2 regions of the Microbacterium sp. LjRoot45 genome follow, and region 1 is predicted to be linked to the other one. Evidence: predicted binding sites of a transcription regulator. Region 1 holds the regulator's gene; the other holds the start of a gene.
The links. Region 1 encodes HspR, which represses chaperone genes until heat shock. Its sites were predicted from a motif close to AAGTTGAGTCNNNNNGACTCAACTT; they were not measured.

Region 1 (4,409 bases):
GAGCTCGCAGGACGACGCGGATGCCGACGAGCTGACGATCGAGGACATCCTCGGCGCCGCCCAGAGCGACGAGGCGGCGGTGGCCGACGCCCCCGCCGAGGAGCACGACCTGCTCCTCGACCTCAAGCGCCTCCAGGCGGAGTACGCCAACTACCGTCGCCGCACGGAGGAGCAGCGAGAGGTCGAGATCGCGCGGGCCAAGGGCGCCGTCGCGAAGGGCCTGCTGCCGGTGCTCGACGATCTCGACCGCGCCGAGAAGCACGGCGATCTGACCGAGGGTTCCGCGCTCACGGCGATCGCCGAGAAGCTCCGCGGTGTCGTGGCGCGTCTGGGTGTGGAGACCTACGGCGCGGCGGGCGATGCTTTCGACCCGCAGCAGCACGAGGCGATCTTCCAGGCGCCGACGCCGGGCACCGAGTCGCCGGTCATCCTCGAGGTCGTCGAGGTGGGCTACCGCCTGGGCGCCATCGAGCTGCGGCCGGCCAAGGTCGTCGTCGCGGTTCCGGCCGAGTAAGTCGAGGGGAGGGACATGGCCAGTCAGGACTGGTTCGACCGGGACTTCTACAAGGTCCTCGGTGTCGCCAAAGACGTATCGGATGCCGATCTGAAGAAGACGTACCGGAAGCTGGCGCGCCAGTACCACCCCGACTCCACGCAGGGAGACGCGGCCGCCGAGGCGAAGTTCAAGGAGATCAGCGAGGCGTACGCCGTGCTGAGCGACAAGGACCAGCGTCAGGAGTACGACCAGATCCGCGCGATGGGATCGGGCAGTGCCCGCTTCCAGGCGCCGGGTTCGGCCGGCGGCGGGTTCGAGGACGTCTTCAGCCGCTTCGGCGGCGGCGGCGCCACGCGCGGGCAGCAGGCCGACTTCGACGACCTGTTCGCGATGTTCGGCGAGCAGGCGGGCGGTCGGTTCGGCAGTGGGCGCTTCGGGCAGCCCACCGGCGGATTCCGCGGGTTCGGCGGTCCGCAGCGCGGAGCCGACGTGACCGCGCGCACGACCCTCGACTTCCAGACCGCCGTCCGCGGCGAGACGATCACGCTGCAGGGCGAAGACGGCAAGCCGTTCAAGGTGAAGATCCCCGCCGGGGTGTCTGACGGTCAGAAGGTGCGCCTGCGCGGCCGGGGGCGTCCGTCGCCCGACGGCGGAGAGCCCGGCGACATCGTCGTGGCGGTCACCGTCCGCCCCCACCCGGTCTTCACCCGCGACGGCCTCAATCTGCGCGTCACGGTTCCCGTCACGTTCACGGAGGCGGCCCTCGGTGCGACGATCGAGGTGCCGACGCTGGGGTCCGACCCCGTGAAGCTGCGGGTCGCCCCCGGAACCCCGTCGGGGCGCGTGCTGCGCGTCAAGGGGCGCGGCGTGGAATCCGCCAAGGGCACCGGCGACCTGCTCGCCGAGGTCCAGGTGGCCGTGCCCGCTCACCTCGACGACCGCGCGCGCGAAGCCCTCGAGCGGTTCCATGAACTGGAGCCGAAGGAGAATCCTCGCGCCGACCTGATGAGCAAGGCGCGCGAATGACCGAGCCCGAGGTCGACGAGGAGACCCCGATCTTCGCGATCGCGGTCGCGGCGGAGCTCGCGGGCATGCACCCGCAGACGCTCCGGCAGTACGACCGGCTCGGCCTCGTCGTCCCCGGTCGCACACAGGGCGGGTCGCGGCGCTACTCGCTGCGTCACGTCAAGCAGCTGCGCGAGGTGGCGGCGCTCTCGGCGGAGGGCATCAGTCTGCCCGCCATCTCGAGGATCATCGAACTGGAGAACACCGTCCGCTCGCTCCGCAGACAGGTGGGCGAGTTGGAGCAGCGGGTGCGCGACGAAGTCGACCAGCGCCGCGGCGCGCGCGTCTTCGCCGCAGGTGCCACCGGGTCGGTCGTGACCCTGCGCCACGGCACGCGCGTGCGCCGCGCGACGGAGGTCGTCGTGTGGCGACCGCCCGAGGCCGAGCTCGACTGACCGGCGCCACCGAGTCGGCGAGCGCGCCGAGCGGCCCGCGCAGGATCCGCTACGGCTGCGCGGCCAGGAACGCGTCGTAATCCGCCCGGGAGACGGCCGCGTAGGCAAACGCCCACTCCAGGAGCGCGGCTCCGGCCCGCCGTCCACCGCCGATGTAACCGGCGACGAGTGTCGCGTTCGGCGACTGGCTGTGCGCGCGGGCGAGCGTGGTCGCGCACGCCTGCGCGTAGAGCGCGAACGGGTGGTCATCGAGCGTCTCGATGTCGATCCCGCCCTTCATGTCGCGGAACTGGCGAACGTAGTAGTCACCCGTCGTCCCCCGCAAGTACCCGAGGAACGGGTCGGACACGCCCTGCAGGATGCGCTGCATCCCCACGACCCGCGCTCCCTCGCCGTGGGTCCGATGCAGGGCGGTCAGGTCAGGGGGCTGGATGCAGCCGCCGTACTCGACGAGCACGCTCCTCCCCGCCTCCTTCGTCTGCAGCAGGAGCGCGTGGCCGTCGCCGTCCTGCAGGAGCGTGACGTAGCAGCGCGTGCCCACACTCCCGACGCCCACCGCCCGGCGCACGGTGTCCGACACCCGGTAGTGCTGGAGCAGCAGGCGGATGTCGTCGCGCGCGGTCTCCAGGTAGCCGGCGATCGCCCCTTCGACGAGCGCCGCCGTCGCCGCGTCGAGGTGGGTCATGGCCGGTGGCACCTCGATGAACCGCAGCCGTCCGTCGGCATCCGGTTCGGTGAGCTTGCGGGCCGCGCGCTCGCCCGTGCGCCGCTCCGCGTGACGCACCGCATCGCGCACGACACGCCGACCGGCCTTGTCGCGCAGGGCCCGCGCGCCGGAGACGTCGAAGTGCTCGTAATAGCGCGAGAGCGCGCTGCGGCGCGTATAGGCGTCGATCGCGTGCGCGTAGGCGCGGACGGTGGCGATGACGGCATCCGTCACGACCTTCTCATCGCGGCCGGTCGCCTGCCCGGCGATGACGATGCTCGTGACCAGCCGCTTGAGGTCCCACTCCCAGGGCGCCCAGGCGGACTCGTCGAAGTCGTTGAGGTCGAACACGAGCGTGCGCTGCGGCGAGGCATAGAGGCCGAAGTTCGCGACGTGAGCGTCTCCGCACGAGGCGACGGGGATGCCGCTGCCGCTGTCGCGGGAGAGATCGGCGGCCATGAGGGCGGCGGTGCCCCGGTAAAACGCGAACGGGCTCGCCGCCATGCGCTCCCGGCGCAGCGCCAGCAGCTCCGGCACGCGCGTCGCGTTCTGAGCGGTGAGGATGCCGAGGGGGTCCCGGTCCGTCGTCGTCAGGTCGGCGAGACGGTCCAGTGGAGCGGTCCGCCGCGCGGCGCGGCCGGCCGCGAGCCGAGCCGCGCGAGACGGCAGAAGGTCCCAGGAGTCCACGGTCATGCGCTCATCCTGGCATCCGCGGGTCGTTCGGATCGTGAGGAGCGTCGTCGTCTCGCTCGTGGGCGCGCAACGTGGCGGTGCGGCGGATCTGATCACCCAGGGCGGAGATGACGGTCGCGCTCGTGACGCCGAGCACGACCAGCCCGCCCATCATGAGGCCGACGGCGATCGTCCGCCCGGCGAACGTGACGGGCGCGAAGTCGCCGTATCCGACCGTGGAGATCGTGGTGAAGCCCCACCAGATCGCGTCACCCAGGTCGACGATGGTCGCGTGGGGGTCGTGACGCTCCGCGAGCCAGACCAGCGTCGACCCCGTGAAGACGAACAGGAACGTGAACATCGACACCATGAGGAGGAGGCGCGCACGCTCGCGCGCCGCGGTCGCCCGGAACCACGGGAGGCGCCAGATATACGCGATGATCACGAACGGCCGCAGATACACCGCGAGGAGCGAGACCCCCTCGAACCACCGCGTGCGCAGAAACGCACGAGGTGCGCCGCTGAGAACGAGCCGCAGCACGAAGTCGGCGATGAAAAGCGCCCATGCCACCGAGACGAAGGCCGTGAGCGCTCCCCGGTAACCCCGGTCCAGCTCTGGATCCGCCAGGAGCCACACCCACGCCGCGAAGAACGCGAGCGACAGGAGGAACATCGGCCACGCGGTGCGATCCTCCCACGTGAGCGCGCGCGGGGAGATCCGGCCATGCGAGGGCATGCGGGTCGTCATGCGCTCATCCTGGCATCCCGCCCGCCCGAGCCGCGCGAGGACGGCGGCGCGACCGTCAGCTCGGGTCGAGGCGCAGGATGCCGGGGGTCTCGCCGACCGTCAGATCGTCGATGATGCGCAGCGAACGGGCGAGGTCGTCGACGGCGCCGAGCACCGTGCCGAAGCGCTCCCGGTCGGAGCAGACCGCGGTGACCGTCACGAACTGCGCGCCGGTGTCCCACGTGTAGGTGGCGAACGGGGGAGCGGTCGACCCGTCGGGCCGCGCCGGCGGGAGCGGCAGCACGAGCTTCTCGCCCGCCCCGAGATAGGTGCCCCGGAACGTCTCCG
Region 2 (4,409 bases), 380 kb from region 1:
CTGTGCGACGAGCACGGCTGGACCATCGCCGAGGTCGCGCGGCGCAACGAGGAGTCGCGCCGATCGGAGGCCGAGGTCGCCGCGGGACTCGACGCCATCTGGGATGCCATGGCCGGCTGCGTCGAAGCGGGACTGCACGCCGACGGGGTGTTGCCGGGCATGCTCAAGGTGAAGCGGCGCGCCGGCGCGATCCGGGCGCAGCTCGACGAGGTCGAGAGCGATGGGAAGCGGGAGCTGCCCGGCGAGTGGCTGGGCGCGTTCGCGCTCGCCGTCAACGAGGAGAACGCGTCGGGGGGTCGGGTCGTCACCGCGCCGACCAACGGCGCGGCCGGGATCGTCCCGGCCGTCGCGATGTACTGGTGGCGCTTCCTCGCCGATTCGGGTCTCGGCTCCGGCAACGCGGTGACGCCCTACGGCGAGCTCGTCGGGTCGGCGCTCCTGGGCATGCATCCCGCCGACCCCGTCGCCGACGACGACCTCACCGTGGAGGCCAACCGCCGTCGCGGCATCCGGCGTTTCCTGCTCACGGCTACGGCGCTCGGTTCGCTGTTCAAGGCGAACGCGTCGATCTCCGGCGCGGAAGGCGGCTGCCAGGCCGAGGTGGGGTCGGCGTGCGCGATGGCGGCCGGGGGGCTCACGGCGGTGATGGGCGGCACGAACCGTCAGATCGAGAACGCCGCGGAGATCGCGATGGAGCACCACCTGGGCCTCACGTGCGACCCCGTGGGCGGACTCGTGCAGATCCCGTGCATCGAGCGGAACGCGATCGCCGCCTCCACGGCGGTGACGGCTGCGCGGCTCGCCCTCCGTGGCGACGGCAGTCACTACGTGTCCCTGGATGCCGTCGTCGAGACGATGCGGCAGACGGGCATCGACATGTCGCACAAGTACAAGGAGACGAGCGAGGGCGGCCTGGCCGTCAACGTCATCGAGTGCTGACGTTCGCGCCGTGAAGGTGTCGCACTCGGTGGTGTTCGCCTGTGAAGGTGGCGCACTCGGTGGTGTTCGCCTGTGAAGGTGTCGCACTCGGTGGTGTTCGCCTGTGAAGGTGGCGTAACCGGTGGTCTCTACCCGCGAAAGTGGAGCAATCGGCTGCCTCGACGACGCGGAAACCTCCTATTGCGCCACCTTCTTCGGACGGAGACCGCCGAGTGCGCCACAATCTTGCGCGGCGAACACCGGACACACGCCCGTGCGTGGGTGTGTGCAGGTCACTCGTGTCGGGCGAGCGCCGCGCGCACCAGGTCGACGGCGCGGCCCTGGCGCAGGTGCGTCGCGGTGATCCGCACGACCTCCCAGCCCGCGGCGGCGTAGGCGGCGTACTTCTCGAGGTCGCGATCCCACTGTGCGCGGCTCGTCCGGTGGTGATCGCCCTCGACCTCGACCACGACGCGATGTTTTCGGTAGACGATCTCGGAGATCCCCAGCAGCTTCCCCCGCGGGTCGCGAATCTCCACATCGAGGTCGGGGCGGGGAAGACCCGCCGCGTCGGCGTCCAACCGGAACGATGACTCCAGCGGAGAGCTGCTGCCCTCTCGGATGAGCGGCAGTGCTGCGCGCAGACGCGCGACGCCGCGCCGCGGACCGGCATCCGTGGCGGCGGCCAGCTGCGCGAGCGTGCCGATCCGCGCGTCGGGCAGCGGGATGCCGGAGCGCCCTCGCGGGATGCGCGCGATGGCGTCACCCACGATCACGAGCTCGCGCACCGAGAGGTCCCGCCCGAGTATCGCCCAGGTCGAGGCGGGGCTGCTCACGGGGAGTCCGTCGACGGTCCGCAGACGGACGAGATGGCCCTCGATCTTCACCCCGCGGATGCCGGCGCCTCGCGGCGCGCGGGAGGGCGCGACGACACCGACCTCGAGCCCGTCGCCCGGATCGAGGGGCAGACCGTAGAGGATCGCCGCGGTACGCCCCGTGAAGAACGCGGATGCCGGCATGACCGTGGCGTACGCGATCGCGCTCCGCAGCGTGCGCTCCCGGACCGCTCGGTCACGTGCGGACGGGTCGTCGACCGGCACGGCATCCGCTTCGTGCGCGCTCGGCTGCGGCACCCTGGTGCGGACGCCGTGGAACGGCGCGATCAGGTCGCGCGATCGGAGACGCGAGGCCGAGACTCCCGCCTGGATGCCATCGCGAACGCGGAACGCGTCGCCGAGTGAACGGGGGAGCGGGGCGGGTGGTCGCGGCATCCCTCACTCTTGATCGCACGCGAGCCTCGCGACCCGCCGCGCCGTCGATCCGGGGACACTTGCCGAGCTGGCCCCCCTTGTGGAGGAGCCCTCGCCCGCCTATCTCGCCTCCTATTGCCCTGACCGCCCGAGAAGGTGGCGCGGTGTGCGGTGCCCGCCCGAGAAGGTGGCGCAATCGGTCGCCTCGACGGCGTGGATATCACCGTTCGCGCCACCTTCTCGCCCCGCATGCGCAGATTGCGTCACCTTCTCGGGTCGCTCGCGCCGCCCGCGTCGCACGCGTCGCACGCCCGCATGAAGAACCCCGGATGCCGCGGGCGTTCGCTGGTCGAGAACGCTTAGCACTCTCGCCCTTCGAGTGCTAATCTGGAGTCACTTGAGTCGATAGGGCTCAAGTTTGAGACCACGCAACATCACACGCACTAGAAGGAGAGAACCATGGCCACGTATGACCCGTTCCGTGACCTCGATCGCCTGGCATCGAGCCTCTTCGACGCGCGTCGGGGACCGCGCCGCATGCCGATGGACCTGTACCGCGACGGCGACCACTACGTCCTGTCCGCCGACCTGCCGGGGATCGACCCGGGCTCGGTCGACATCGACGTCGACGGCCAGCTCCTCACCATCCGCGCCGAGCGCACGCTCGCTGCCGGTGAGGGCGTCAAGTGGATCACCCGCGAGCGCGAGGCGGCGAGCTTCCTGCGCCAGCTGAACCTCGGTCAGGGCATCGACAACGACGGCATCGCCGCCACGTACAGCAACGGCGTGCTGACCGTCACCATCCCGGTGAGCGAGAAGGCCAAGCCGCGCAAGGTCGAGGTCGTCGCCGACGGCGCCGCGCCCACGATCCGCACCCACGAGAGCGCCGACGAGCCGCAGCCCATCGAGCAGTAACCCACCGAGCAGTAACCCACCGGGCCGCAGCCCACCGAGCAGTAACCCTTGGCGCGCTCGCGATCCGAACCGCCCCGGTCGCCACGACCGGGGCGGTTCGTCGTGCGCGGGCGTATGATCGGGGCACCCCGAACGGACCGTCTGCAAGGATGCCGATGACCGAGACCGCCGCGATGCGCACGCCGCCGCGCCCCGCCCTCGCATGATCGAGCGCGAGCTCACGCGGGTCGTCTCCCTCACGTCGGAGGACGGCTCGCTCAATCCGGCTGCGGTCGGCTTCGCGCGCAGGCCGCTCGTGACGACGGCGGGAATCGACGGTCGTCATCACTGGGGGCGCAACAAGCGCTGGGAGTACTGGAACATCATCACGCCCACGCATGTGCTGGCACTGACCGTCTCGTCGTTGGACTACGCCGCGGTGCACGAGGTGTGGGTGCTCGACCGCCGCTCGGGTCAGGAGCGCGGTCGGACGGCGACCGTCGTCCCGGCGCACGACGTGGACCTGCCTCCCACCCTCGGCGACGGCGCCGCGATCGCGCGGGCGAAAGACCTGGCCGTGTCGGTGACGCCGGGGGCCGACGCGTGGCGGCTGTTCGCCGAGATCCCCGACGTCTCCTTCGACGTGACGGTGGCCCGGCCGCCGGAGCACGACTGTCTCGCGGTCGTCGTCCCCTGGACGCGCCACCGGTTCCAGTACACCGTCAAGGATGTGGCGCTCCCGGCGACGGGCGTCGTCATCGTCGATGGCGTCGAGCATGCCGTCCCGGCCGGATCGTGGGCCGTGCTCGATCACGGACGCGGCCGGTGGCCGTACGACGTCCGCTGGAACTGGGGCGCTGGATCGGGCGTGGTCGACGGCCGGACGATCGGCCTGCAGGTCGGCGGTCGCTGGACCGACGGCACGGGGTCGACGGAGAACGGCATCCTCGTCGACGGCGAGCTCCACAAGATCTCGGAGGACCTCGCCTGGGACTTCGACGCGGCGGACATGTCTCGTCCCTGGCACGTGTCGGGGGGAGGGTTGGATGCCGCGCTCGTGCCCTTCCACGCGAAGCGGTCGGCGCGTCGCCTCGGTCCGCTCTCGTCGCGGACGGACCAGTGCTTCGGGGTCTGGTCGGGCACCTTCGAGGGGATGCTGTTCGAGGGACTCGTGGGATTCGCCGAAGACGTCCACAACCGCTGGTGACTTAGGCTGACGCCATGTCCGTGTCGCCGACGTCCGAGTCTGCGCCGTCGCCGCGCCGTCGGGGCCGGCCGCGGGGCGGGTCGGACGCGCGGGCGCGCATCGTGACGGCGGCGACGGAGGAGTTCGCCCAGGGCGGCTAC

Region 2: the regulator HspR is predicted to act here: its motif matches at 2,563-2,587, upstream of ACSQ18_RS12580 (Hsp20/alpha crystallin family protein).

What each region holds. Positions count from the first base shown of each region.
Region 1 is NZ_CAXUQM020000001.1:3,009,740-3,014,148, reverse strand. Features, by position in the region: gene ACSQ18_RS14245 (nucleotide exchange factor GrpE) at 1-514, shown strand, start outside; gene ACSQ18_RS14240 (DnaJ C-terminal domain-containing protein) at 530-1,522, shown strand; gene ACSQ18_RS14235 (heat shock protein transcriptional repressor HspR) at 1,519-1,956, shown strand; gene ACSQ18_RS14230 (DUF2252 domain-containing protein) at 2,006-3,355, opposite strand; gene ACSQ18_RS14225 (potassium channel family protein) at 3,360-4,082, opposite strand; gene ACSQ18_RS14220 (hypothetical protein) at 4,138-4,409, opposite strand, start outside.
Region 2 is NZ_CAXUQM020000001.1:2,633,987-2,638,395, reverse strand. Features, by position in the region: gene ACSQ18_RS12590 (L-serine ammonia-lyase, iron-sulfur-dependent, subunit alpha) at 1-939, shown strand, start outside; gene ACSQ18_RS12585 (hypothetical protein) at 1,212-2,189, opposite strand; gene ACSQ18_RS12580 (Hsp20/alpha crystallin family protein) at 2,628-3,083, shown strand; gene ACSQ18_RS12575 (DUF2804 domain-containing protein) at 3,286-4,269, shown strand; gene ACSQ18_RS12570 (TetR family transcriptional regulator) at 4,284-4,409, shown strand, end outside.